3 regions of the Paraliobacillus sp. JSM ZJ581 genome follow, and region 1 is predicted to be linked to each of the others. Evidence: predicted binding sites of a transcription regulator. Region 1 holds the regulator's gene; each other region holds the start of a gene.
What was found. The regulator NrdR, encoded in region 1, represses ribonucleotide reductase genes. The targets are predictions, from matches to a motif close to AACACNATATATNGTGTT.
Positions count from the first base shown of each region.

Region 2: a site for NrdR is predicted at 3,976-3,993, ahead of nrdJ (ribonucleoside-triphosphate reductase, adenosylcobalamin-dependent). Genes of this name have one in related genera too.
Region 3: a site for NrdR is predicted at 6,009-6,026, ahead of ACH6CY_RS14160 (anaerobic ribonucleoside triphosphate reductase). Genes of this name have one in related genera too.

Region 1 covers NZ_JBISEP010000010.1:37,554-47,956, forward strand. The annotation lists gene ACH6CY_RS07860 (response regulator transcription factor) at 1-26, shown strand, start outside; gene pnpS (two-component system histidine kinase PnpS) at 23-1,411, shown strand; gene polA (DNA polymerase I) at 1,593-4,229, shown strand; gene mutM (DNA-formamidopyrimidine glycosylase) at 4,245-5,081, shown strand; gene ytaF (sporulation membrane protein YtaF) at 5,173-5,805, shown strand; gene coaE (dephospho-CoA kinase) at 5,833-6,426, shown strand; gene speD (adenosylmethionine decarboxylase) at 6,731-7,108, shown strand; gene ACH6CY_RS07895 (cytosolic protein) at 7,299-7,688, shown strand; gene nrdR (transcriptional regulator NrdR) at 7,720-8,187, shown strand; gene ACH6CY_RS07905 (replication initiation and membrane attachment family protein) at 8,256-9,620, shown strand; gene dnaI (primosomal protein DnaI) at 9,634-10,403, shown strand, end outside.
Region 2 covers NZ_JBISEP010000003.1:95,733-106,135, forward strand. The annotation lists gene ACH6CY_RS03375 (four-helix bundle copper-binding protein) at 1-158, shown strand, start outside; gene ACH6CY_RS03380 (MurR/RpiR family transcriptional regulator) at 300-1,106, shown strand; gene ACH6CY_RS03385 (N-acetylmannosamine-6-phosphate 2-epimerase) at 1,147-1,830, opposite strand; gene ACH6CY_RS03390 (PTS transporter subunit EIIC) at 1,833-3,326, opposite strand; gene nrdJ (ribonucleoside-triphosphate reductase, adenosylcobalamin-dependent) at 4,092-6,515, shown strand; gene ACH6CY_RS03400 (DUF4430 domain-containing protein) at 6,588-6,989, shown strand; gene ACH6CY_RS03405 (LCP family glycopolymer transferase) at 7,627-8,544, opposite strand; gene ACH6CY_RS03410 (PRD domain-containing protein) at 8,665-9,480, opposite strand; gene nagE (N-acetylglucosamine-specific PTS transporter subunit IIBC) at 10,165-10,403, opposite strand, start outside.
Region 3 covers NZ_JBISEP010000034.1:640-11,042, forward strand. The annotation lists gene ACH6CY_RS14135 (nucleotide sugar dehydrogenase) at 1-765, shown strand, start outside; gene ACH6CY_RS14140 (hypothetical protein) at 960-1,139, shown strand; gene ACH6CY_RS14145 (MFS transporter) at 1,163-2,359, opposite strand; gene corA (magnesium/cobalt transporter CorA) at 2,487-3,440, opposite strand; gene nrdG (anaerobic ribonucleoside-triphosphate reductase activating protein) at 3,577-4,044, opposite strand; gene ACH6CY_RS14160 (anaerobic ribonucleoside triphosphate reductase) at 4,041-5,954, opposite strand; gene ACH6CY_RS14165 (EAL domain-containing protein) at 6,189-6,905, opposite strand; cyclic di-GMP riboswitch class I at 6,992-7,085, opposite strand; gene ACH6CY_RS14170 (nitroreductase family protein) at 7,254-7,808, opposite strand; gene ACH6CY_RS14175 (YveK family protein) at 8,028-8,774, shown strand; gene ACH6CY_RS14180 (CpsD/CapB family tyrosine-protein kinase) at 8,767-9,465, shown strand; gene ACH6CY_RS14185 (tyrosine-protein phosphatase) at 9,980-10,403, shown strand, end outside.

The sequences.
Region 1 (10,403 bases):
ACAAAATGGAGGAACCTTCTTCATGAAACAGTCAGCATTAAAGCTTTTTTTAAGTTATGCCTTTGTCGTAGCACTTGTATTATTTGGAATGGGCTTTATTATTATACCGTTAGTGATGAACGATGAGAAATGGATTGTTTTATTAGTATTACTTGGCGGGTTTATTATTTTTTTAATTATGATTCATCAAATTATTGATCGGTATATTAAACCAATACACTCTGCTGCTACAGTTGCAGAACAACTTGGTAAAGGTAAGTACCATGTTCGGGCTTATGAATCTTACTATGGTGATGTGGGAAACTTGGGAAATGCATTAAATGTGTTAGCGAGAAACCTTCAGGAAATGACTGTGCAAGAAAAAATTCAAGGGAATCAACTGCGAACTGTTATTGATAACATGGAAAGTGCTGTTATGCTGATTGATGAACGAGGCTATGTTCATTTAGTGAATAGAAAGTTTCTTCAACTTTTCTCTAAATCTAGAAAAGATTATGTTGGTTTTTTATATTACAACGTGTTGGAACAAAAGTCTATTCATCGAGTTGTCCAAGAAGCTTTTTTATATGAAAAAAAAGTGAAAAATGCTTTTACAATAAAAATGGATATCGAAAAAAGATATATTGAAATTGTCAGTGCGCCAATTTTCAATGAATACAAAGCGCTAAAGGGTGCTGTATTAGTTTTTCATGATATTACGGACTTAAAGCGTTTAGAACAAACAAGAAAAGATTTTGTAGCAAATGTTTCGCATGAATTGAAAACACCGATAACATCAATAAAAGGTTTTGCAGAAACGTTATTGGATGATGATTCAAGTGATGTCATGATTCAAGAGAAATTCTTAAAGATTATCTACAAAGAAAGTGATCGGCTTCAAGCATTAGTTCATGATTTATTAGAGTTATCAAAGCTAGAAAAAGAAGAAATGCAATTAAATTACCGTCAAGTTCAGCTGACTGAAAATATTAAACAAGAAATTATTCCAATCATTCAGCATCAAGCTGACAAAAAAATGATTCAGTTTAATGTTGACCTTTCAGAAGGATTAGTAATTGAAGGGGATCTTGATCGACTAAAACAAATTTTTATTAATTTGTTAAATAACGGTATTAATTATACACCTAAAGGTGGTACGGTCAATTTTGAAGTGAAAGAAGAGAATACAATGATCGTAATTGTAGTAAGAGATACTGGGATAGGTATACCAGAAGATAAGTTGAGTCGTATTTTTGAACGATTTTATCGTGTGGATAGAGATAGAAGCCGAAACACCGGTGGTACAGGATTAGGACTTGCTATTGTCAAGCATATTGTTGAAGCACATAAAGGGAAAATACAAGTAGAAAGTAAACTAGATCATGGAACAACTGTTACGATCGAACTTCCTAAATTAAAAGCAGTAAAGTAAAAGAAGAAATTAATATTTCTTTATTAAAATAGTTATTATATTCGGAATAAATTCTTACCTCACCTATACGAAGTTTGTTCATTCGGGGGTGAGGTTTTTTCTATTTTTCGTTAAACATGATAGAATAATAAAGACTATTCATTCGTTTACATACGATCAACTTGAAAAGGAGTTTATTATAATGCGTAATAAATTAGTTTTAATTGATGGAAATAGCATTCTTTATCGTGCGTTCTTTGCTTTACCTCTTTTAAATAATGATAAAGGGGTCTACACAAACGCAGTATACGGTTTTACAACTATGTTAATGAAAATTTTGGAAGATGAAAATCCAACACATATCCTTGTTGCATTTGATGCGGGAAAAACTACTTTTCGCCATGAAACATATAAGGACTATAAAGGGGGAAGGCAGAAAACACCATCAGAATTAGCTGAACAATTCCCACTTGTAAAACAACTGTTAGAAGCTAGTTCTATTAAACATTATGAATTGGAGAATTATGAAGCGGACGATATTATTGGTACGTTGGCTAAAGTAGGAGAGGCGAATGACTTTGATATTCGTGTTATCTCAGGAGATAAGGACTTGTTACAGCTTGTTTCTGACAAGACACAAGTACAATTAACTAAAAAAGGTCTGAGTGACATAGATGCATATACACCCACTTTTATGATGGAAAAAATGGAAGTATCTCCTGATCAAATTATTGATATGAAAGCTCTAATGGGGGATAGCTCAGATAACATTCCTGGCGTGCCGGGTATAGGGCAAAAAACTGCAGTGAAGTTATTGAAACAGTTTGCTACATTAGAAAATGTGTTTGACCATGTCGATGAAGTGAGCGGAAAGAAATTAAAAGAAAAATTAGAGAATCATCAAGACGATGCAATAATGAGTAAACAATTAGTTACAATCAATTGCCATTCGCCGATCGAACTCGAATTGGATGATACACTGTATCCTGGGTATGACCCTGAAAAGTTAAGTGAATTTTTTAAAGGTTTAGGATTTCAATCTTTGTTAACAAGAATTTCTGGAACTACAAACGCAAATGAAAATACGCTAGCCCAATTAGACGATATAGAAGTTGAAATAATGGAGCAAATCTCTGATAGTATATTCAGTGGAACGGTTGCATTAACAGTAGAAATGTTAGCGGATAATTATCATGTAGCACCGATTGAGGGGTTCGGCATTACAAATCAGGATAAAACATATTTTATTCCTACAGATGTAGCATTAAGATCATCTATATTTAAACAATGGGCCGAGGATCCTTCCAAGAAAAAATGGGTCTTTGATGCAAAAAAAGTAACGGTTGCATTGCAACGTGAATCAATTGATATTAGAGGAATCGTTTTTGACTTATTATTAGCTTCGTATTTGATTAACCCTTCTGAAAATCATCATGATATTCCTGCAATTAGTAACAGAAGAGGTTATAATCAAGTTTTGTATGATGAAGAGGTCTATGGTAAAGGCGCAAAACAAAAACTTCCAAATCAAGAACAATTAGCAGATCATGTAGGAAGAAAAACATCCATGTTATTTACTTTAAAAGCTGAAGTAGAAAAAGAATTAGAGGAAAACCAGCAATTAGAATTATTGTATGAATTAGAGCTACCACTTGCATTAATTTTAGGTAGAATGGAAGCTTTAGGTGTTTCTATTGATAGAGCACAATTAGAGACAATGAAAGATGAATTAAAAATACGTTTGGATAAAATTGAAGAAGAAGTGCATGAGTTGGCAGGAGAAACATTTAATTTGAATTCGCCAAAACAACTAGGTCCCATTTTGTTTGAAAAATTAGAGCTACCAGTAATTAAGAAGACTAAAACAGGCTATTCTACTTCTGCTGATGTATTGGAACAATTACAAGAAAAGCATCCGATCATCCCGAAATTACTATTGTATCGTCAATTAGGAAAGCTGCAATCTACTTATATTGAAGGCTTATTAAAAGTTATTCATGAAGATGGAAAGATTCATACACGATTTAATCAAGCGTTAACACAAACAGGCCGATTAAGCTCAACAGATCCCAACATGCAAAACATACCAATACGTTTAGAGGAAGGAAAAAAAATAAGAAAAGCTTTTATTCCATCTAAAGATAATTGGGTTATCTTTGCTGCGGACTATTCTCAAATTGAGTTACGTGTGTTAGCAGACATTGCTAAAGATGAAAAATTACTGCAAGCATTTAAAGACGATATGGATATTCATACACGGACAGCAATGGATGTCTTTCATGTCACAGCTGACCAAGTGGATAGTAACATGCGACGACAAGCAAAAGCAGTAAACTTTGGTATTGTTTATGGTATTAGTGATTATGGATTGTCACAAAACCTTGGAATCACAAGAAAAGAAGCAAAGGCATTTATTGATCGATATTTCGAAAGCTATCCTGGTGTGAAAACGTACATGGATGATACTGTTAGGGAAGCGAAACAAAATGGCTTTGTAACTACAATCATGCACCGTAGACGTTATCTTCCTGATATAACGAGTCGAAATTTTAATATACGCAGTTTTGCAGAACGGACAGCGATGAATACACCTATTCAAGGTAGTGCAGCAGACATTATTAAAAAAGCAATGATTGATTTGGAGCATGCCTTAGAAAGAGAAGGACTGCAGGCTCGTATGCTATTGCAAGTACACGATGAACTAATTCTTGAAGCACCTGATGAAGAAATAGAAGTATTAAAGCAATTAGTACCAAAAATAATGGAAGAAACAGTATCACTATCTGTTCCATTGAAAGTAGATTACACTTATGGAACAACATGGTTTGATGCGAAATAAGAAAGAGGATTCGATATGCCAGAATTACCTGAAGTAGAAACAATCAGAAAAACATTAAAAGAGCTAGTAGTCGGTGAAACCATTCAACAGGCAACAGTGACTTGGCCTAAAATAATTAAGCATCCGGATGATGTACAGCGATTTACTGAGTTAATAAAGGGTGAGTATATTAATGATATTCGTCGCAAAGGTAAATTCTTATTATTTGAATTAACCAATTATACACTTGTTTCTCATCTAAGAATGGAAGGGAAGTATGGTGTGTTTAAACCACATGAGGAAACAAATAAACATGTTCATGTTGTGTTTGACTTTGAAAGTGGAAAACAATTACGTTATCAAGATGTTCGGAAATTTGGTACGATGCATTTGTTTCCTAAAGAGGAAGCAGAGGATCAGAAGCCTTTAAGCCAACTAGGACCTGATCCATTTGAAGAGACATATGCAATGGAAAACATTATTCCAGTCATTCAAAAGAGTGGTCGAGTAATAAAAAATATATTGCTAGATCAACAAGTAATTGCAGGATTAGGAAATATATATGTAGATGAAACTTTATATAGAGCGAAAATACACCCATTACGTAAAGGGAACTCACTTACTGACTTGGAATTGAAAAGCATTTTGAAAGAGGCAAAACAAACTTTAAAAGAAGCAATGGAACAAGGTGGAACAACGATACGATCTTATATCAATAGTCAAGGTCAAATTGGTATGTTTCAACAGCAATTGTTTGCCTACGGTCAAGAAGATACGCCTTGTAAACGCTGTGGATATCCTATTAGCAAAATGAAAGTTTCTAATCGAGGTACACATGTTTGTGAAGTTTGCCAAAGGTTTCCTAATAGTTAACTAGGAGCAAATGATTTGATGCACGCCCAAATACTCCTTCCATATACTATTCATATAGTATAGTTGTAAAGTTAGGAAGGGGTATTTGTTAATGACACCGATACTTATGATGCTATTGCTTACTTTTGCAGTGAGCGTGGATAGTTTTTCTGTTGCTTTAACATATGGCTTGCGGGATGTTTGGCTTTCTGTACGCTCCATTATTATTATTGGCGTGATTTCTGCCACTGTATTTTTCATTGCTATGCTCATAGGTAATGCTATTGCAATTTTTATAACACCGATTGCTGCAAATATAATTGGTGGTCTATTATTAATTTGTATAGGTATTTGGGTATTAACTTCCGTATGTAAATCAAATGATTCACAAGCTAATAAAACGCGAATAGAATGGAAAATTGAAATAAAATCACTCGGTCTAGTTATTCAAATTCTTAAAAAGCCTTTGTTAGCTGATATGGATAAATCCGGTAACATCACTGGGATGGAGGTAATCCTTTTAGGTATCGCATTGTCGCTAGATTCTTTCGCAGCCGGAACGGGATCTGCTTTAGTCGGTTTGCCAATTATACTTTCAGCAATAAGTGTTGGTTTAGCTACAAGTACATTTCTATTTTTAGGGTTGCAAGCTGGAAAGAAACTGGCGAACTACAAGGCGTTTACACGTTTAAATATATTACCAGGAATTCTTTTAATTTTAATTGGAATTATAAAGATGGTGTAAGGATATGAGAAAGGGTGGACGAGTAATATGACAAGAATAATAGGACTGACAGGAGGAATTGCAACAGGAAAAAGCACCGTTTCAAATTTTTTTAAGAAAAATGGTATACCAGTTATAGATGCAGATGGCATTGCTAAAGAAGTAGTAGAACCTAACCAAGAAGCGTACAGACAAATTATCAGTGCTTTTGGAACGTCCATCCTACAACAAAATGGTCAGTTAGATCGACGTAAACTCGGAAATATTGTATTTACTAATGAGAATAAAAGACAGCAATTAAACAGCATTGTTCATCCTCAAGTGAAAAAGGTCATGTTAGCCAGACGTGACCAGTTGATTAATGAAGAACATCCAGTGATTGTTTTAGACATTCCTTTGTTATTTGAAAGTCAGTTAGAGAATTTAGTCGATCTTGTGGTTGTCGTGTATTCGCACGCTGAGGTTCAGTTAGAAAGATTAATGCATAGAAATCAATTAACAAAAGAAGAGGCATCCAACCGAATTCAATCACAACTCCCTATCACTCAAAAAGCCAAAGCTGCGAATATTGTCATTGATAACAATGGATCAATAGCGGACACTCAAAAGCAATGTAGAGAGCTTTTGGATAAATTCGTTTAGCTACACATAAATATTATTTGACTGGTCATAATAAAAAAGATGAATGCTATATTTACATAGTATGTGATTAATGAAGTAGCGCTATATCCATAGTATTTTCACAAAAAAATCTTGCCAAAAATAAAAAAACCATATATACTTTTTTTGCACAAGTAATGAAAAATATTTAACTACTTGTAGTATACTTTTGATGCGTTATACGAATGGTTGCTTAAAGGGTTAGAATATCTTTGGACTAACTTTCCCCCGTGGCAACACATGCATGTTTATTTGAAATGAAATAAGATGTAAGGGGGAGATTCAGTTGGATACAATGGGAAGACACGTTATTGCTGAAATGTGGGATTGTAATATAGATACGTTAAATGACATGGGGCAAATTGAACGAATTTTTGTTAATGCGGCGCTAAAGGCGGGTGCAGAGATTCGCGAAGTAGCTTTTCATAAATTTGCGCCTCAAGGGGTGAGTGGGGTAGTTATTATTTCGGAATCTCATCTAACGATTCACAGTTTTCCTGAGCATGGTTATGCAAGTATAGACGTCTATACATGTGGTGATATTATTGATCCAAATGTTGCTTGTGACTATATATCTGAAGCACTAGAATCAAAAAAATGCGAAAGAGCTGAAGTACCTCGAGGTATGGGAACCATTTCTGTACCGAAACATCGTGCACTTTAACATAAATGAACAAACAAATGAAGTTCCTTTTCAAGATTGTTGCAGAAAAAGGAGCTTTTGTTATAAAATAAACCTATTATATCTCTCATAACGAAATGGAAAATTAAAAAATAAATTCTTGTGACATCGTTTTCTTTAATGAAACATGTTACACTTATACTAGCTATATATAATGATAGAGGTGCATAACATGGGGTTGAGAGAATCATTTGAGAAGTTATTTAACAACCATTCAGAAACGAGAGAACAACATTGGGACAAGCAACTTCAAACACATTATTTTAAAACAACAAAGGATAAAGCGTTTCATACCATTGAAACATACTTTCGCAACAGATCAGGTTGTGATATTATAGCAACATCAAAAGAACACGGTGAAGTCAGTATTAATTTAAAAGGAAAAAGAAAAGCATTTATTATTATAACTGTAATTATGGTAAAACCATTTCAGACTGCAGTTGATTTTTCTGTTACTACAGAATCAACGATCCCGTTTGATCTAGGTTACAGCCATAATTTAATTCCTAAATTATACAATGAATTAAAAAAAGAATTGCCATATATTGAAAGTGTTAAATAATTTTAAGTAATATAGAATAGGATGGGTTATCATGCGTTGTCCAAATTGTAATGACAAGCATACGAGAGTATTAGATTCTAGACCAATAGAAGAAGGGCGCTCCATTCGTAGAAGAAGGGAATGTGAGGCTTGTGAATTTCGATTTACAACCTTCGAGCGAACAGAAGAGATTCCACTTATTGTTGTTAAAAAAGAAGGTATTAGAGAAGCATTTAGTAGAGAGAAGTTAATACGTGGACTAATAAAAGCGTGTGAGAAAAGACCCGTTGCTTTAGAGCAATTAGAAGAATTAGCTTTAGATGTAGAAAAAGAATTACGCAATAATGGTGTATCTGAAATACAAAGCAAAGAAGTGGGCGAGTTAGTTATGGAAAGATTATCTTCTATTGATGAAGTAGCTTATGTTCGTTTTGCTTCTGTATATCGTCAGTTTAAAGATATTAGTGTTTTTTTAGATGAATTAAAAGATATAATAAATAATGCCGATGATAAATCATAAGCCAATGGAGCCAAATTGGCTCTTTTTTCTTTGCTATCTAGAGTAAGTGAGAATAGGGGGGGACAGTAATGGAGCATATAGGAAAATTGTTACCTCACCAAGGGTATCACATCTATTTAAAACAAGAATTTACGTATGCACATTTGCAATCGCTCATGCAATTGTATCAGCCATTGATTGGTAATCATGCTACTTCATTATTCATGACATTTTTAAGTCAGTATTTGACTACCCCTAATCCAAAAAAACTTTACACCCATCATTCGCTCATGCAGCTTGTCAATTTAACTTTGCCGCAAATTCATCAAGCGAAAACGAAACTTGAAGCAATTGGATTATTAGAGACTTATCAATTAGATAATGAAAATGAAACTGTTTTTACGCATCAATTAATTATGCCATGTACTCCGATGCAATTTTTTGCTGATGGTATGTTATCACAATTACTTTTCCATCAAATTGGTACTGAAAAAAGTAATCTGCTATATGAACAATTTGCACAAGGAGTCAATCATGATCAGCTTGTAGGAACTAACATCACAGCTTCATTTGACCAAGTGTTTCACGAAACTCCCATTGCAAAAGATTTAACGGTTAAGGCAATGGATGTAAAAGACAATCAAGGACCTAATGTTCCTGAGACGTCTATTTCTATAAATGAATTATCACAACTGCTGTCTGATCGAATGTTACCAGCAGAAAAGATATTAGTACCTAATAATGTAAAGTTAATCCATCAGATGGCTTTCCTTTATCAATTAACTATCTTAGATATAGAAAAAGCAGTTGTTTGGGCTTTATCCGATCAGCACTTATTAAGTAGGGAGGAATTTAAAGCGGCATGCTTAGATTTATATCAGCAGTTTACTCCTATGAAGGATAAGCCGTTAAAAATAGTTAATCAAAGAGACAAGCTACAAACGAAACAGGCTCAGCCTATTAGTAGACAAGACCAGCTTGTTCGTATGCTAGAAGAAATTTCTCCTAGGGAATTGTTAGAAGATTTATCAAATGGCAATCAGCCGTCAATGCAAGATTTAAAAATGGTCGGAGATGTTATGTCTGAACAAGGTTTAACACCTGGAGTAATGAATGTTCTGATACATTATGTTATGTTGAAAACAGATATGAAATTAACGAAGTCTTATTTAGAAAAAATTGCGAGTCATTGGGCAAGAAAAAATGTTAAAACGGTTAGACAAGCAATGACTTTAGCAAAATCTGAGCATAATAAATATCAAAAATGGTCGACGAATAAAAAGCCATTCTATCAAAAATCAGTAAAAAAAGAAATCGTTCCAGATTGGTTTAAAAAACAAAAACAACAGCAAGAACAAGTTGAAGAAGTGCAGCAGAAACAGCAAACTTCAAAAGCTACTTCAGATGTAAGTGAGTTGTTGCGTAACTATAATAAAAAGAAGAATCACTCATAACGGAGGTGGTTAAATGGAGCCGATTCAGACATCCTTAAAAAAATGGATGAAGGAGAATAGAACGTTTCAAACTGTTTATGTAGAAATGAAACAAGAAATACTAGCTGATCCAGATGTGATAGAAATTTTAGAAAATCACCCTTCGTTGAGGAAAGAATCAATTGATCGCCAATTAATGAAGTTGTATGAATACCATTCTCAAAATAAAAATTGTGATAATTGCTCAAATGGTGGTTGTTCGAACAATGTCTTACCAGGCTATAAACCGCGTATCGAAATTAATGATCAAGAAATTCATATTTATTATGAAAAATGCAAGTACACGATTGAGCATGAGAAACAGCAAAAACGTTCAAAGCTAATAAAAAGCTTGCACATGCCAAAGGAAATTCTACAAGCTTCTATGTGGGAATTAGATGACCAAGATCCAAAAAGACATGATGCGATTCGAAAGGTAATTGCTTATGTAAACACGCTAGATACGGGTAAAACACCAGAAAAAGGATTATATTTTTATGGTCCATTCGGTGTAGGTAAAACGTATTTTTTAGGTGCAATAGCTAATGAATTGGCCGATCATCATATCGCTTGTATGTTGATTTATATGCCTGAATTTGTTCGTGAAATGAAAGCTTCACTTGGTGATGATTCTTTACAAGATAAGATTGAACAGTTTAAAACGATTCCAGTATTAATGATAGATGATATTGGTGCTGAATCGATATCAGCCTGGTTTAGAGATGAAATTCTTGGCTCTATTTTACAGTATCGAATGATGGAACG
Region 2 (10,403 bases), on a different contig from region 1:
TTACAAGAAACTCTCCATATATTAAAGAGCTAGCAGCAGTATGTGCGAAAATTTGCCATGATTGTGGTCTAGAATGCAATAAACACGAACATGATCACTGTAAAAAATGCGCAGATGCTTGCTTTAAATGTGAAGAGGCATGCAAATCTATCGCATAAAACGTCACTCTTTGTAAATTTACATTTAAAATGGGACAAGGGAGTTTGATTCCTTTGTCCCGTTTTGTACGACAGGTAGGTGACAAGTACTAAACATTCCACGTATAATGGAAGTAATAAATGTGCTTGGGGGATTAATTTATGCAAACAATCCTAGATAAGATCCAATTGAAATATCATACATTAAGTAAAACAGAAAAAAAAATTGCTAATTATGTCATCACACATAATCAAGAATTACTCAATATACATATTAAAGAATTAGCCAAACAAATCGAAGTATCAGACGCTGCTGTAACGCGTTTTTGCAAAAAAATTGGTGCAGCTAATTTTGTAGAGTTCAAAATACTTCTGAGAGATGCGGTAAAAGAGACAACTACAACGCATAATGCAATTAGTAGCGTCAATTCAATTTACGAATCGGTTATTCAATCGACAAATTCGTTAACCAAAATGGAGACCTATCAAGAGGCATGTAACTGGATTCTTAAAGCGAATAAAATCCATGTATTTGGCCTCGGTAGTTCAGGGTTATCTGGAGAAGAACTAAAATTTCGTCTTAGTCGGATGGGATTACATATTAATGCTTATGGTGATTCTCATTCAATGATCATTGCATCATCGATTCTTACAGAAAAAGATGTCGTTATAGCCATTTCCAGCTCTGGACAAACAAAAGAAATCCTTGAAGCAATTGAATTAGCAAAGAGGAGGAAAGCGAACATCATTTCGATCACTAATTACTCCGAAACACCTTTAACAAAAAATTCTGACTTAGCACTTTATACTTCTAGCATTAATCGTTATCAAGCTTTAGGATTTTTGAATAGCCAACTATCGATTCTCTATTCCCTCGATATTCTTAGTATGCTATTAGCTGAAAACCAAACCTATATGAAAGCATATCAAGAAACATTACATGCTTTAGATGAATATAAAAAAATATAGAAATGAATACAGTGATTCATTTCTATATTTTTTTTGCTAATTATTGTATGGCATCAGAGAATTTTTTTGTAATTAATTGTGGTCGTGTAATCGCACTTCCAACTACAACAAATGTTGCTCCTAATTCCAATACTTTTTTTGATTTTTCGGGGGTGTCAATCTTCCCTTCTGCAACGACAGGAATAGACACGGCATCAATAAATGATCGAAAGATTTTATAATCATTATCTGCTATATTTTGCCCTTCTGTTTCCTTCGTATAACCAACTAAAGTAGTCGAAATACAATCAAAGCCTAAACGCTCCGCTTTCATTGCCTCTTCTACTGTTGAACAATCCGCCATTAATCCAATATGAGGAGCTTTTTCCTTTACAAATGCAACAATATCTTTTAATGTTTCATTATTTGGACGTTCTCTAAATGTTGCATCCATCGCAATCATATCCGCCTGCGCATCCAATAAAGCTTTGACTTCTTTTTGTGTAGCTGTAATAAAAATTTCACTGTCTGGATAATCTTGTTTGATTATTCCGATTATAGGAAGTTCTACTTGCTGTTTAATTTCTTTTATATCAGCAACGGAATTCGCTCTAATACCCGAAGCTCCACCTTGAAGTGCCGCAACAGCCATTCTTCCCATTATAAACGAGGAGTGCAATGGCTCATCCTCTAACGCTTGACAAGATACGACTAACTTCTTGTGTAATACTTTAAAAATATCCATGTCTAAATATCTCCTAACGCTTCTTCTACCTCATTTTTGATCACTGATACTTCAGGGCCATATATTACTTGTACGCCATTCCCACTTACAATGACACCCTTTGCAGCTGTTTTTTTCAATTTATCTTGGTCAACCTTTTCACCATTATGAACGGTCACACGTAGACGAGTCGCACAGTTATCTATATCTTTAATATTTTTCTTGTTACCAAGTGCTTCAATGATTAGACCTGCTCTTTCCGTTTTAGTAAAGGAGTAGTCTTCCATTGCTTCGTCTTCACGGCCAGGAGTTTTGAAATTAAATTTTTTAATAACAAATTTAAAGGTAAAGTAATAAAGGAAAAACCAAGGAACACCAATAAGTGGAACAATGAACCAGTTTGTTTTATCTGCACCTTGTAACACCCCAAACAGCATGAAATCAATAAAACCACCAGAGAATGTTTGACCAATTGTAATTTCAAAAATGTGTGCAAGCATAAATGCAATACCATCATAAAATGCGTGAATAACGTATAAAACCGGCGCAATGAACAAGAAAGAGAACTCAATTGGCTCTGTAATGCCTGTTAAGAATGAAGTAATACCAGCTGATAATAATAAGCCAGCCACTTTCTTTTTATTTTCAGGCTTTGCCGTATGATACATTGCAAGACAAGCACCTAACAAACCAAACATCATCGTGATATGTCGACCTGACATAAATCTTGCCGTACCAATAAAAAATTGACCAATTGTTTCAGCACTAGCTAGTTGAGCAAAAAAGATACGTTGCGTTCCTTCTATTAATGAACCATCAACAATCATGGATCCGCCAAGACTTGTTGTCCAAAACGGTAAATAGAAAATGTGATGTAAGCCGAATGGTCCGAGTAATCTTAAAACAAATCCATAAATAAATGTTCCAACGTAACCAGTTGCATCTACAAGACCACCTAAAGAATAAATTCCTGATTGTACAATTGGCCAAAAATAAAATAGTATGATACCCAAGAATATGGAAGTGAATGCGGATATAATCGGGATAAATCGAGACCCACCAAAAAAGCCTAAAAACTTTGGTAGCTCAATTTTGTTATATCGATTATGCAAAATATATGCTAAAAGACCAGCTAAAACACCACCAAATACACCAGTTTCTAATGACTGAATGCCTAACACCATACCTTGTCCAACTTCAGCAATATTTGTATCTGCAAGCTGTCCAGTAATTATAAGCATTGCATTAATTGTCGCGTGCATCACTAAGAATCCTAATAATGCAGCAAGACCAGCAGTTCCTTTATCTGAACGTGCTAATCCAATAGCAATACCGATCGCAAAAATAACCGGTAAGTTACCAAAAATGATGCTACCAGCAGAACTCATAATTGTGAAAATAGCTTGTAAAAATGCAACATCAAGAAAAGGATATGCCTCAATTGTAGCAGTATTACTAAAAGCTCCCCCAATACCTAGCAGTAAGCCTGCAGCAGGTAGCACTGCAATCGGTAACATAAATGATTTCCCAAATCGTTGTGCTTGTTCAAAAAATACATTGTTTTTCTTTTTTTCACTCAATGTTTTCACCTCTTTTTATTTTTTGTAAATCATTTTCAAAAATATTATACAACTGAAAACTGTTTTTTTCAAGATAAATTTGATCTGTTATATCAAACAATGTGACAGTAGTCTCCCCTACTCCATCACTTTATAATAATCTTCTTCCATCTTTCTTTAGAAGTGATGGCGTGAAAGGACTGATCCTACGTCTCGAACTATTTTATTTTGAAGTAATAAATGTACGGAAGTTTTCGTGTTGCCTTGTACTCCTATGTAAAAGAATATGTCATAAACAAAATGAAATATCATTCCCTGTGTTTCAACGAAATATCTCCTCAATTCTTCAACAAGCACTTCAACGAAGACACAGATTTAAACTGAAGTGAACACCCTAACTTATTACTTCGCAACTAAAAAAACATTACCAGGATGCTAGTCTGGACAAAATTAGCTATTTCCTATTGTCAAAACGATATAAATTACTCCACATTGTATTTACAATCATTCATCATACAAAAAATTTCTTTCTTCTCTTAAATCTGCTATTATATATATTCTGTAGTTATCTCCTGAGATCTATATATGGAATTAACAACGATAAAAAAACACTATATATTGATTTAATTTCCACTTAAAGTTATCATATAAAATAGTATGTTAATTCAAATCATATTTCAGTGATTCGTTCAACTATAGAAAAAGAGAAAAAGGGGAAATAATATGCTAATCGAATACATTACCGACGATTTTGTCGAAAAAACAGTAAATCATACAAAAAATCCATTAACTGAAATCGGTAATTTCGTCTATACGAGAACCTACTCTAGATGGAAAACAAGTAAAAACAGGAGAGAATACTGGCATGAAACGGTTCAACGTGCAGTGAATTACAATATGACTTTAGCGAGTGATCATCTAAAGAAAATCGGACTAGCACCTGACTATCGAGCACTTCAAAAAGAAGCTGAACGTATATTTGTAAACATTTATCAAACGAAACAATTCCCTTCAGGTCGTACCCTATGGCTTGGTGGTGGAAACGATGTTATAAATGAAAAATTCACACTCGGTAACTTTAATTGCTCCTTTACTAACATAAAGAACTGGAAAGACTTATCTGAAGTATTTTATCTATTATTAGTTGGAACTGGAATCGGTATTAAATCGACATTAAACATGGCTAAATCAATGCCAAAAATTAAAACAAATGTAAAAGTGCTTCATTCTGAGTATAAGCCTGTTCCTAAAGAAGAGCGACTTGAACATTCCAAGCTTGTTGAAATTGGGAATGGCTTTGTTAAAATTTATATTGGTGATTCTAAAGAAGGTTGGGTGGAATCACTTGAATTATATTTACAGGTCCTAACAAAGAAAGAATATAAGCATATTCACACAGTTAAGTTCAGCTATAACTCTGTTAGACCAAACGGAGAAAGACTAAAAACATTTGGAGGAACAGCATCTGGTCATGAACCATTAAAATCGATGTACAAAGGATTTGCTAATGTACTTAGCAATAAGATTGATGAAAGTTTAGCCCCAATTGAAATTGATGAAGATGGCTATGGTCAAGTGAGACCAATACATATTCTTGATATGGCAAACTTAATTGGTGCTAACGTTGTTGTTGGCGGGGTACGACGTACTGCGGAAATTTTCTTATCTGATGCGGATGACATCGAAGTTCTCCTTGCTAAATACGGTATCAATGGCTTTTGGTCACAAGATCATTTTGATCAACATGAAGTGGTTAAACATGCTTTACTTAAGAATGGTGTGCAGCTACCAAAATGGTTTGAAGAAATGTCACTAAAACAACATGCTGTATCCTATGATGACGGCAAGGATTTGAAATATTTCAATGATAAAGATACTGCACTCGCATTCGCAAATCAAGTAGGTGGCTATCACATGTATCCAGTTCATGAGCCAAGAAAAAATATTGATCATCGAAGAATGAGCAATAACTCTATTGCCTTTACAAGTAAACCAACCGACGAAAGATTAAGTTTACAATTTGAATTACTAAAAGGGGAAGGAGAGCCTGCATTCGTCAACCTTGAAGAAGGTGCTAGACGTGTACTGAAACAATTAGGAGATGAAAACCCAACAAGAAGTAGACTTGAATATATCATGGAAGAGATTGGACTAAACCCATGTGTTGAAATTCTTTTATTTAGTAAAAACGTTTGTAATTTAACAACGGTTAACTTAACTGCCTTTGTTAATGAAGATCGAACACTTGATGAAGAAGGGTTGTTACAAGCACAAAGAGATTCTGCTCGAATAGGACTAAGAATGACTTTAGCGGAGCTTGAACTTGATGCATGGAACAAAGTACAAAAGCGTGATCGATTGTTAGGTACGTCATTAACTGGCTGGAAAGATGCTATGGCTTTATTAGGCTATACTGACACCCAAGAAGAAGAGTTACAAAGAAAATTACATCATGCATCAAGAAGCGAAGCTGAAAAATATGCAAAAGAACTTCGAATAAACGCACCATTACTTGTAACAGCAGTTAAGCCTGAAGGCACCTTGAGTCAAGTCGCACGAAACCCAATTACAGACTCTCCTGTTTCAAGTGGGTTACACTGGTCTCACTCTCCTTACTACATTAGACGGATTAGAGTAAGTGAAGCGGATCCTCTTGCAAAAGTTGCTTTAGATCTAGGATGGACAGTAAATCCAGAAGTTGGAACAGAAGGCGACTCTCATGAAGAACGAATCGCCAATGCCAAAACGCTTGTTATTGATTTCCCAGTTGCTTCTGGTGCAGATAAAACAAAAGATGATATTTCAGTTGATGAACAGTTCGATAACTACTTTAGTTTCCAAAATAACTATACTGAACATAACACATCAAATACTATTACTGTTAAACCTAACGAATGGAAAAGAGCTGAAGAAAGGGTTAAACAAGGATGGGATAACTTTGTTGGCGTTTCTTTCTTAGCATTAGATGGAGGAACTTATCAACTTACCCCATATGAAGCAATTACAAAAGAAGCATTTGAAGAGAAAAAAGCAAAAATGACACCATTTACTGCTGAATTGCTACAACAATATGAAGTCACTGACAACCTTGAAGATGCAGACCTTGGGAATGATGGTTGCACAACAGGCGCTTGTCCAATTCGATAATAGACTGTGAGTGGCGTCATTGTATAGAGACGCCCTCATTTTTAAAATTTATCCTATAGGAGATACAATAGCATGAGATTTTTAAATTTAGTTCTATCTTTTATGTTAGTATCAAGTATTTTATTAGGCTGTGAATCAACTAATTCTGATAATAACAACAAACAGACGGAACAAAGTGAAGTTCAACAGTTACAAATAGAAATCGTAATCTCACAAGGACACGGTCAAGAAATTCTTGCTCAAAAAGAATTGAAAGTTAAAGATGGGTTGACCTTAATGGACGTTATGAAAGATAATTTTGAGATTAAGGATGATGATGGCTTTATATCGGCCATCAATGGCATCCAAGCAGAAGATGGTGAAGCCTATGCTTGGATATATATGATTAACGGTAAGGACGCTACTGTTGGGGCTGCTGATTATGAAATAAAAAATGGAGATGTGATAGAATTTGACTTCCAAAGCTGGAAGTAAATGTTGACTGTTAGAAAATTAGCAACACTATCAATGTTAATCGGCATTGATAGTGTTGGAATAATATTTTTGATATTCATTTTAAATGTTAAACTTCTTACCATAACCATTATGATCACCGCTATTCTTATGGGAAGAACAATTGCCATACTTATAACGACAATCAGCATTGTTGTCAGTAATTTATTTTATGAATTGGTATTTGGATCTTTCAAAAATTATTTCCTTTTCATTTATTACAATCATTAGTGGAACATTTTATCTTTTTGAAGAGAAGAAATGCTTCGTTCATTTTCTAGCTTTAATAGGCGGTTTTGGACATAATACCTTATTGGAATTCCTTTTGATATTATCAGTAATGATATTCATCCTATATAAACCAACCAAAAGCACATTTGTAATCATAAAAAATATAGAAGGTAGTGCTCTCACGCTTTTTTTTATTTTGCACAAGGAAATTTATAACTTTATAAAAAATAATTAGCAAAAACATTGTATGAACAAGTCATGCTTCCATACAACATTTTTGCCTTTCTTTTAAATAATTATGTCTGAATTTTTCAAGAACCTTATTTTAAGCAATTCCTTTTTAAAAGTATCTGCTTTCTAGACGCCCTTTTACAGAAATCTCAGCGCATTATTCTGTAATCATCTTATTTACGTTCGTAATTTCTTCTTGTGGTACGATGTAGTAATAAATGCTATCAATTGTTGTTCCGCTCCCTTTCATTTGATAGCTTTCAATGTTTTTCACTGTGTTTCGGTAGCCTTTAAATAATGTTTTCATATTATCAAAAGTCATACTTGTTGTCATATTTTTTCCTAATATATTAAGTAAAGGATTTATTTTTGTCACACTATCTAACGACGCACCTTCTTTTACAATTGCTTCAATTACTTTACGTTGTCTCGTTGTTCGCCCAAAGTCACCAGCAGGGTCATCTTTTCGCATGCGCACATAATGTAACGTCTTTTCACCATTCATCTTCACTGGACCAATGGTAAAGTCGTACTTCCCATCATTCCAAGCAATATCGTTTTGAACGGTAATCGTCCCTAGTGCATCAACTAATTCTTGTAAACCTTCCATATTGATACGAACAAAATAATCCAATTCAATATCCAAGAATTGTTTCACTGTATTTACCGACATATCTGCGCCACCAAAGGCATAAGCATGATTAATTTTATCTTGATATCCTTTACCAACAATCATTGTTCGTGTATCACGCGGTATACTAACTAACTGTATTTTATCTTCTTTTGGTTTTAAGGTCATTACTATTAACGCATCCGAACGGCCACTATCATTTGCTCGTTCGTCTACACCTAGTAATAACACATTGATTTGTTCAGATGATTTCATCTTTTTCTCTGTTAGATTCGTATTAATAGATGGCACTGGTTCATGCATTTCCTCATTTACCGTTTGCTTCACACTGTCATAAACAGACCATGCATAGACACCTGCTCCTAACGCTAATACAACAACAATAATTATCGGTGTTAAAATCCAAGCTTTTTTACTAAAACGACGCTGCTTTGAATGCTTCATTCATTAATCTTCCTATCTTTATAATTATACAAAAATTACAATTCTTTTTTCATTATACCAGATATTTCATAGTAAACAAGATTTTGTATTATTTATTTTTTCTATTATAAAAGAGTGATTTTATTCTCGCAGGCGTTCAAGGTGAATGGCAATATACCCTAACTCTGATTCTGGAAAGTCAATATGATACATTGCAGAAATCGCTTTACTAACCGATACAGCACACTGGTAGGATTGTGAGAATTTGTGTTTAATCATTGTTAGCATGTCTAGATCCATAGAATATTGATCGCTATGCTTCACACGATGCAAGACAAAACGCAAATGTGTAATCAAACGTTGATACGAGATGTCATCCTCTTTTATTTCTAACCCTAAATAATCAACAATGCGCTGGATCATCTCACTTACAATCGTCGTTTGCCTTAACGTTTCTTTATAATTACCACCTGAAAGCTTCATTGTATGAATATGTAACGCAATAAAGGCGGCTTCATCAATTGGCATTTCAATGTTAAGCTTTTCTTTCATCATATTTATCGCCCACAAACCAATTTCAAACTCTTGCTTGTACAAAATTTTGATTTCATTTAACAGCTTATTTTTTAAATGCATACCGTTTTGAATTCGTTCGATCGAGAAAGAAACGTGGTCTGTTAATGTAATATGAATATGCTCACTTAATTTCATTCCAATTGTCTTTTCTGCATAAGAGATGATTTCTTCCGAGATAATAAAATGCTCTTCAGAAATTCTACTAAGGAGCTGTTGTAACTTCTCATTCTCTTTCATAATAAATAATTTTTCTATTTTTTGTTTGTTGATCACATCATTTTTCTTTTTTCCATAAGCAATCCCTGCTCCAACTGCAACTTTTTCTTCGTTTCCGTCTATTACTAAAACCGCATTATTATTTAAAATTTTCTTTAATTTCATGGAAGCAACCTCCCTACAATTTGCTAGAAAATATCTTTCCTTCATGAATGAGAGCCTTGAAACAAAATATTTTCTTTCAATAAAAATGATAAAAGAGGAATCGATATTTTTTCGCAAGTAATGTAAAGCCTAATTCAATCAGGTCAAATATATGTTGAAAAATTTTATCACTATGACTTGATTTTAATACATTTATGCCAAAATAGCCAAGATATTCTATTGTTGTTTATTCATTTTCACCAACTAAAAACTACCTATCGTTAGATCAAATAAAACGTATTATTGCACGACTCCTTACCAAAAAGGCTAATGATTCATTACTGTTATTTAAAGAAAGAGCCAGCTATACGAACTGACTCTTTTGCATCACACTAATTTGTTACCGCTAACAATATAAAAAATGTGATATGTAATAACAAAAAAAACAAATGAATGCAAACATATGCTACAGAAAAAAGTTCAGACACCTTATCACTCGGAACAATTGATATTCCATTTTGACAAGGTGTCCTACACTTACTATTTTTTATTAACCATGTAAACCATTTTATTAATAACTACTCTCTAGGTGTCATTTATCTATTTTTAAGTTAGTTTACCTCATACTATGCAATTTTTTCACAAATGAATGTTGTATAAAGGTATTCGCTCTATAGATTTCACACCTTGAAAAAACTCATTCATTTATGCACGACGAATTTTGTTAATTTCATCTGCAACGAATTGAACGTTTGTACCAACAATTACTTGAATACTGTTTTTACCAACTACATTAATGCCAGCTACACCAGTACGTTTAATTCGCTGTTGGTCCACTATATCCATATCTTTTACTTCTAATCGAAGTCTAGTAATACAGTTGTCAATAGAAGTTACGTTTTCATCCCCACCTAGTCCAGCATAGATTTCTTTTGCCATTGTAG
Region 3 (10,403 bases), on a different contig from region 1:
AATATCATTTTTTCTCCTGAATTTCTTCGAGAGGGAAAAGCATTATATGATAACCTATATCCTTCACGTATCATTGTTGGAGAACAATCAGAACGAGCGCAACAGTTTGCAGTTTTACTTCAAAAAGGTGCGTTAAAAGAAAAAATAGATGTATTGTTTACTAATTCGACTGAAGCGGAAGCAATTAAGCTATTTGCAAATACGTACTTAGCAATGCGTGTCGCATTTTTCAATGAATTAGACACGTATGCGGAAGTGAGAGGTCTAGATACGAAACAAATCATCGAAGGAGTTGGATTGGATCCAAGAATAGGTACGCATTACAATAATCCTTCTTTCGGTTATGGTGGTTATTGTTTACCAAAAGACACCAAGCAACTGCTTGCGAATTATGAAGATGTGCCGAATAATATGATGGCGGCAATTGTTGATGCTAACCGTACGCGTAAAGATCATATTTCAGAAAGTATTCTTGCTAGAGAACCAAAAGTAGTAGGAATATATCGTTTAACAATGAAAACAGACTCTGATAATTTTAGGCAATCTGCCATTCAAGGGGTTATGAAACGAATTAAAGCGAAAGGAATTGAAGTGGTTGTATATGAGCCAGTAATAAAAGAAGAAACATTTTATCACTCGAAAATGATTAAAGATTTAGAAACATTTAAACAAATGTCTGACGTAATAGTAGCGAACAGAATAACAGATGAACTGAAAGATGTAACAGAAAAAGTATACACCAGAGACTTATTTAGCAGAGACTAGTTAGATAGAGTTGGAACAGGATAAAAGGATCGAATCTTTTATCCTGTTTTATTTACAATATTTATAAAAACGATTAACATTTTTTGAACGATGTGATAGAATCAATTTATTCCAAAAATGGCATATAAGATGGTTTAAACAAATAAATAAGCATTAGTTGATCAAAAAATTAGTTAACGAGGAATCAAATCAATATGAACAATGATAAATTACTAGATAGTGAAAAATTGAAAACGATTTTAACAAGCGTATACCAGAAGGACGAGCAAGGTGTGAGTTTAGAAGATATTATGGAAGACCTGAGAGAAGAATTAGCTCAAATGATACAAAAAGAAGAATGGGATAAAAAATCAAGTGTGCTATCTCGTTTTTAAGGAAGAATAATGGGACAGGGGAATTAGCTCCCTTGTCCCGTTTTACGACTCTTAAATAGTAATGTTACATACAAAAGCATTGAAATGACTACAGAGCACGCAGCTGTTAAGTAGATAAAGCTGTAGCCAAAGTTTGAGGCAATGACACCAAATGTCATGGCACCAATTCCAACACCTAAATCAAAAAAGGCAAAGAATGTGGCGTTTGCCATTCCTTTTCGATTGGAAGCTGCTTGATCAACAGCCCATGCTTGTAGAGCTGGTTGGACACTACCGAAACCAAGTCCATAGAGTGCAGCTGCTGTATACAAAACAAACGTACTAGGTAGCCATACAAGTAGTAGCATCGCTGTGAAGATTAATAACGCCCCCGGTAAAAATACCGCAACATGTCCTTTCTGGTCATATAACCTACCCGCAAACGTTCGAGAAATCATCAAAAATAAGGCGTAAGTTAGAAAGTAAATCTCTATTCCATCCATGCCTTTTTCTGCCGTGTATAAAGGAAGAAAAGAAGCAATTCCACCAAATGTTACTGTAATAAAAAACAATAACGTTGCAGGTTTTATTGCACTTTTTTCAAAAATATCGAATTTAATAGTCGTTGTTTTATGCTTGGAATGCTCGACTTTTTTGTATTGAATTTGTGTCGATAAAATAAAGGCAACCAAACCTAATGCCGCACATATGATGAATAATTGTGAGAATGTTAAAGTGCCAATTAATGTTAGCCCAAGTGCTGGTCCAAATGCTAGGGCAAGATTTCCCGACAACCCGAAGTAGCCCATTCCTTCTCCTCGTCGGCTTGGTGGGATTAAATCGGTTGCAATTGTACCAGTCGCAGTGGTGGAGAATCCCCAACCAATTCCTTGTAACATGCGCATTGCAATTAAAAATCCAATACTAGCAATAATTGAATACGAACCGACAGAGAGGACAAAGATTCCTAAGCCGATCATATAGACAAATTGTCGACCTTTTGACTCTAATGCATGTCCAGCATATGGTCGGAATAATAATGCAGAGAATGTAAATATACCAGTAACAATTCCGATTAATTGATCACTACCACCAAGATGTTGAACAAATAACGGAATTGTAGGTAATGTCATTTGAAATCCTAAGAAAATAAAAAAGTTTGCCACACAAATAAGGGCAAAGTCTTTCGTCCAAATCTTTTCTTTTGTTATTGTTGCATGTGTTTGTTTACCATTTGGCATGTGTTTATTTCTACCTTCTTTCCTTCGTAACTCGAAATATATATTATACCTTACTACTTCACTTTTGAAAAGAGAAACACTAGGGTCAGCTTTTGTCAAAAAAAAGCTGGAATGCCTACTTCCTTCGTTAAAACCACCTTTTTCGCTTGAACCATGCGAACATGGCAATAGCAATCACTACCATCACACCGAGTGTAATATAGTACCCTGCATCTGTTTGAAGTTCTGGCATATAAGTAAAGTTCATCCCATATATACCTGCAATTAAAGTAAGCGGTGCAAAGATAGACGTAATAATTGTTAGTACTTTCATTACCTCATTAGTTTGATGGGAGTTTAAAGATAAATAATTATCTCGAATATCATTAGCAATGTCACGATTCGATGCTACCATTTCGGAAAGCTTTAATAAATGATCATAGATATCGGTAAAGTATGCTCGACGATCCTTAATTCCCTTAAGATGACTAGAATTTAACATACGATAAAATAGATCACGAACCGGATTAATGGTATGTCGCAATTGTAACAACTGATGTCTTATGTCGAATAAATTATCTAACAATACAGGCATCGTTTTTTCATTTGGATTATTCTCGACTTCATTCAGTTCATCCTCAATCGAATAGATGATCGGAAAATAATGATCAACAATTTTGTCCAATATTTCATAGAACACACGATACGAATCCCACTTTTCAATTTGTTCCTCACGCAATTTTTTTAGACGCTGCCATACTTGATTAATTTGAATAGAGGATTGGTGATGGAACGTGACAATCGCATTTTCACTCAAAAAGAAATCATGCTCTAGCTGATTTAATGTCATCGGTTCAATCGCATGCATAATGAAAAAACTAAAATCATCATAATAATCCAGTTTTGCACGTTGTAAGTTTTGCAAACAATCCTCGATGGCCAAGGGGTGAAAGTGTAATGTCTTTTCAAGATGAATGACTTCTTCTGACGTTGGTTGGTCAAAGTCAATCCAATACCATTGATAATCAATGGTAGACAGATCCTCCATTGCATCTAATTCTATTAGTTGTTGCTGCTTCGTTACTGCAATAATTTGTATCATTTGATAATTCTCCCCTCTCAATCACTAGTATACCCTTGAAAGATGAACAGAAAACGAAACTGAGGCAAAGAAGTCTGTCCTTTTGGGCCTCAACAAAATAAATAAAATGGGACGAGGAGGTTACCCCCTTGTCCCATTAAAGCATTACTTCCATTTTATTTAAGTCAATTACACGTTGGTTTCGGCTTCCTCTAAATGATAAGGATAGATCTTTTTCTGCTAAAATAAATGGTCCATCGACAAGCACGTCACAATAGCTAAGCAATTCACACTGGTAAGGATTTTTTGATTGCTGCAATTGCTCTAATGTGAACCCGCTATAAGCCCAGATGTGTTTGCCCATCGCTTTTAGTCGCTTAGCAACTCTTGCTACTTCTTCTGCTTGAAAGAAAGGCTCACCACCAGACAAAGTAATATCGGTTAATGGATTGCTTCCAGCTTCTTCAACGACTTCATCAACAGTCATTTCTGTTCCATTCCGGATATTCCAGCTTGCTGGATTATGACATCCTTTGCAGAAGTGCGGGCATCCTGCAAAGAAAATTACCGTACGCAAGCCTTCCCCATCTACAACGGAATCGTGTAAAATGTTCATTACCTTCATGAATGATCAGCGCTTTTCTGTACAGTAGCTCCATTAACACGGCTGGTTTGGTGCTTCACACGCTGGCTTTCTTCTGCTCGTTTAGCAGAATTCCATTTCTTCATATCTCCAACAAGATAACCAGTAATTCGGCGAATCCGTTCTACTCTTTCTTGATCATCATTCTGGCATTTAGGGCAAGCATGATCGATAATCCCTGTATACCCGCAAGCTTTACAACGGTCGACTGGGTGATTAATTGATCCATAACCAAAGTCACTTGCTGCCATTGCTTTAACTAATGTATCAAGTGCTTTTGTGTTTTTAGAAACGTCACCATCACATTCAATGTAAGAGATATGTCCACCATTACACAATTTATGAAAAGCCCCTTCTTTACGAATTTTATCAATCGCACGAATAGCGTAATAAACAGGAACATGGAAAGAGTTCGTGTAATAATCCCGCTCTGTTATACCAGGAAGGTTACCGAATTCCTTTTGATCACTTCTCGTGAATTTTCCGGATAATCCTTCTGCGGGTGTTGCAATAAGAGAAAAATTCAAATCATATTGATCGGCAGCTTGATCTGCGCGCTTTCTCATGTGAGAAACAATTTGATACCCTAATTCATACGCATCATCTGATTCTCCGTGATGTTCACCAGTTAGCGCTTTTAATGCTTCAGCTAATCCGATAAAGCCAATACTTAGTGTGCCGTGTTTTAATACGTCTGCTAGTTCGTCTTCAGCGGCCAACTTTTCACTGTCTTTCCACACCCCTTGGCTATATAAAAAAGAAAAGTGCTGTGCTTTTTTCTTTATCTGAAAAGCATACCGTTCCAATAATTGTTTAATCACTAGATCAATATAGTGGTCTAATTTATTGAAAAAACTAACAGTGTCATAAGAAGTCAATGCTATTTTCACAAGATTAATCGATGTAAATGATAAATTCCCACGCTTAATTCCATTTTCTACCCCGTGCCGATTGCCCATCACACGTGTACGACAACCCATGTAGGCAACTTCAGATTCTGTTGTACCATCATAATACTGCCCGTTGAAGGTAGAGTCTATGAAACTGAAATTCGGAAATAATCGTTCAGCAGTCGTCTCTAATGCTAGCTGATAGAGATCATAGTTTCGTTCGCCAGATTCAAAGTTGATTCCTTTTTTCATTTTAAAAATTTGAATTGGAAAAATAGGTGTTTCACCATTTCCTAGCCCTGCTTTTGTTGCAAGCAATAAGTTTTTTACAAATAAGCGACCTTCGTCTGAAGTATCAGTGCCGTAGTTAACTGAAACAAACGGTACTTGCCCACCGCCACGCGAATGCATAGAGTTACAGTTATGAACAAAAGCTTCACACGCTTGATACACGTCACGATCTGTTTCATTCCAAGCTGCTTCGTCAAGTGCTCGTTCGGTAAGTGTAGCTGCATAACGCTTGATGCGTTTTTTATGTTTTAAGAAAGTTTTATGTACATAAGGTGCAAGGTCTTTATCAAACATTGGATAGCTTTGTCCACCGTGCTGCATATTTTGGTTTGATTGAAAAATAATAGAGGCAAGTGCCATTGCGCTTAAAATATCATTCGGTTCCCGCATATAGCCATGACCAGTATTAAAGCCATCTTTTAATATTTCGCCCAATGGAATTTGACAACAAGTCGTTGTTCCAGTCGGCATAAAGTCAAGATCATGTGGATGAATAAAATTTTCTTCCATCGCTTGCGTGATGTCTGGACTTAACATGACTTTTTTGGCATAATGTTTAGATGCCTCAGATGCGAATTTGGACATTTGTCCCATTGGTGACTGACCATCGACATTCGCATTCTCTTGAATTAAATCTTGATTACTAGAATCAACAATTTGATCTATCGCTTCTAGTAAGTGATCCTCTGTCTCTTTTGTGAGCGTTGGCATGGTTAGCATAAAATCCACTCCTGTTTCAATATATTGTACGCATTACGCGATTCAGTTACTATATATAGTATACGATTGTTAGTTTAGCATGTGAAAAGAAGAAAAAACTGTGACATACATCACAGTTCATGATTAAAAAAAGCCATATAGTAAGTGGGACAAGGAAAAATCCTCCTCTTCTTTTTTTTTTTAAGGACCAACTACTCTCTGACACTTGGCTCTTATACTCAAGTATTATTCCCATCTTTCTATGCTTGTTGGTTTTCCTAACAAGAATCCTTGTGCATGTGTAACGCCAAGCGCTTTAGCGACTCGGTGTTCCTCTTCCGTTTCCACACCCTCCAATATCAATGTGATTCCATTTTCTTTACAATATTGTAGAAAGAAACGAATTAAATTTTGTTTCTTTTTTGATTGATCTAAACATTTAGAGAAAATCCGATCTAATTTAATATATTTTGCTTCGAAGTTGATCATCCTATCAAAATTTGCATACCCTTTGCCTACGTCGTCTAAAGCAAATATGTAACCTTGATTTTTGAGTGTTTTAATATGTTTCTTGAATAATGCTGGATCTTCAACAACCTCTGATTCGGAAATTTCTAAAACAATTTGATTTTTACTAATTTGGTTATCTATTAGCACACAGTTAAGAAAGGATTCAAAATCATCATTGACGATAGTAGAAGGGAAGACATTAATAAATAGAAGCGCTCTTTGCTTTTTAACTGCTGAAGAACAAAAAGTTATCACCGCTTTCTTAATTGATCTTGAGTCTAATTCGTATAAACGTTTTGCTTTTTTTGCCTCTTGAAACATGCACAATGGATTTGGGAATAAACTAGTACGTAAAAGTACTTCATAACCGATTTTCTCTTGCGTATTTGTGCTGAAAATAGGCTGGAAATAATGGTGGAATTTTTCTTTTTCAATCAGTGTATCAATTAACATGCACACAACTCCTTGTTAATCATACCTTTATGAATGAAAAAGGTGAACACTACTAATCTAGGAGGTTCACCTTTTCAATGGAGTTCTTCGGTAACTTGGCAATCATAGCATTAAAATATTTTATGCTTTAGACCCATAGCTTTGCGTCCTTACCTTTCGATAAGTTTGCCATTGTCGGTAAACAGGATATGTATTTTTTATATATTATATCAAAATTCTACAAAATTCCAATATTTTTCACAATAAATGTAATAGAGGAAAAAGTCATAATTTTAAATGGAGAGACGGTTGAGCAGAAGTTGATTCCTAAAAATAAGATAAAGGGTCTTTACTGTTGCCCGATCTCGGCTAGAATTTTCCTTCATGAATGAAGTCTTGTAATGGGTGACGAGTAGAAGGCATCTCACGTGCTTGTAATTCAGAAGATAATGTTGCTTTATTTCCTTGATATCCTAAAGCTACGACAGTATGCAGTTGATACTCATCAGGAATTTCTAACACTACACGTGCCTTTTCTTTATTGAATCCACCCATTGGATGGGTAATTAGCCCGTTTTCGAGCGCTTGCAATGCGAAAAAACCAAAAGCTATTCCTGTGTCAAATGTGTGTGAACTTCCTTTTTTCTTAGAAAGAAATAAAATTAGTACAGGTGCCTTTTCGGACCACACTCGGTTGCCATCCATAATAAACGAGTGGAAACGTTCGCGATCATCCTTTGTTCGTGCAATAATAAATCGCCAAGGCTGTAAATTCATACTAGAAGGTGCCCAACGAGCTGCTTCTAATGCACGAAATACTAAATCATCAGGAACATCTTTTTCAAGAAACGCTCTTGGTGACCAACGTTTCGTAAATTGCTCATGGATGGAAAAATCCGCTTTGCGATTGTGTTTAATAGTCATTCTAAAGTCCTCCTAATAAACAAGTTTATTTCCGCAATTATACATAAATTCAAACAAATAAGGAAGGGTGTGTCGCTTGTTCTATTGTAGTTTCTTGTAAATTCCGATGAAAGTTTGAGAAAATTCTGTCCAAAAAGATAGAACATTGTGATATAATTTCGTTTGTATGAGTTTAAATGATCGAGATGCTAACAATAAACATGCAGGGGGATCGACAGTATGGAAGAAACAATATCATTGAAAGAAATAATGGAGGTATTGAAGAAGCGTTTTGGTCTCATTTTCTTACTTATTATTGGAGCAGCACTTATTAGTGGGCTAGTCACCTACTTCTTCATTACACCCACCTATCAATCTAGTTCACAATTCATTGTGAATCAAAAATCAACAGAATCTGATCAAGTAGATTATAATGAAATCCGTTCTAATGTGGAAATTATTAATACATACAACGTAGTTATTCGTAGTCCACGAATTCTAGATGAAGTAATCAACGAACTAGATCTGACAATCTCAGCAGGTACTTTAAGAGAAAAAATTAATGTCGGTAGTGAGCAGAATTCCCAAGTGGTTACCGTGACTGCAACAGATCCAGACCCAGCAATTGCAGTAGCTATTGCAAATAAAACGGTTGAAATTTTCCAACAAGACATTGGCGATTTAATGAATGTAGACAATGTTAGTGTCCTATCTGAAGCGGAATTAGATGCCGACCCATCACCAGTCAACCCGAAACCGATGTTAAATATTGTAATTGCACTTGTAGTAGGCGCAATGGCAGGAGTAGGGCTAGCCTTTTTGTTAGAATATTTAGATAATACATTAAAAACAGAGCAAGACGTCGAACAAAAATTAGGACTTCCAGTAATAGGAGCAATCTCGCACATTAAAGAATCAGACTTATCATCTGTCCAGTATCAATCACCAAACATGAGAAAACGAGAAAGGGGAACGTTCAGTGGATAAAAGAAAGAAGCAAGCTAGAAATACAATGATGCGCCATTTAATCACAAAATTAAATCCGAAGTCCCCTATATCTGAGCAATATCGTACGATTAGAACGAATTTGCAATTTTCATCGATCGATGATGAAATGCAGAAAATATTAATTACATCTTCTGCTCCATCTGAAGGAAAGTCGTCAACCGTTGCAAATCTAGCAATCGTATTTGCGCAACAAGGGAAGAAAGTATTACTGGTTGATGGTGATATGCGCAAGCCAACTGTACATTACACGTTTCGAATCGATAATCGACGTGGGTTAAGCAGTGCCTTAGTTGGCGAGACAACTTTAGAGGAATCTATTAATAAAACTGATATAACCAATTTAGATATTTTAACTTGTGGACCAGTGCCGCCGAATCCTTCTGAATTACTAGCTTCAAAAGCAATGGAAGCTTTAGTGAATCGTGCTAGTGAATATTATGACATCATTCTATTTGACACCCCGCCAGTGCTGGCGGTAACGGATGCACAAATCTTAGCAAATGTATGTGATGGATCGATTCTAGTCCTTCGTAGTAAACAAACCGATTATGAAGCCGCACAAAAAGCACGGGATCTACTAAAGCCAGCACGTGCCAAGCTGTTAGGAGCTGTGCTGAACGACCGTGAAATGAAAAAAGGAAGAGACTACTATTACTATTATGGTAACTAGTCAAAGCTTTTACAGATCATATGAAAAAACACCGACATTCCATCAACATAGATTTCGGTGTTTTTTTCTATACTATTTTAAGCACACATCGACGTATTATAAGAAAAAACGCAAAAAATTACAGTATAAAAAAATTTTATCTTTAATTCAAGGGCAAGCAGTAATTGAATGGGAAGCGATTTTTACCAATCTAAATAATTTTTAGAGAAATAACACATAGCAATGACTTAAATAACTAGTTTTGATAGAGGAAAAACCATTACATATAATAAAAAGTACTGATAAAAGAATTAAATAAACATAGTTTTCTATTCGCTCAGTTATTTATTGTGTTATTTTATTTCTTCTTTTCCCTTTGTCAAGAAAACATCATAGTGGAAAGGCGTTTATCCATAGGTATATTGATCTATTTTCTTTTTTGTTATAATATGCATTGTCTATTTCTAAGTCTTTTAATTCCTGCTATAATAAAACTATTGTGTGTAACAAAGTTATTTGAAAAGGTTGTGCGTGTATGATTGACATTCATTCTCATATTCTACCAGGTATAGATGACGGAGCGAAACATTTGGAAGAAAGTGTTGCGATGGCACGTGCAGCAGTGTTAGAAGGAATTCATACAGTGATCGCCACGCCACATCATAAAAATGGCCGTTATGATAATACGAAAGAAATGATCCTACCATTAGTAGATCAATTGAATACTAGGTTACAACAAGAAGAAATTCCACTCACTGTTTTACCTGGGCAAGAGTCACGTATTTACGGAGAAATGATAGAGGATTGCGAAGAAGGAGTAATTCTTCCGTTGAATAAAAATACTCGATACGTATTTGTTGAATTACCTTCTAGTAATGTACCGCGATATGCAAAGAAGTTGTTGTTTGATATGCAGTTAAACGATCTTAAACCAATTATTGTTCACCCAGAACGAAATA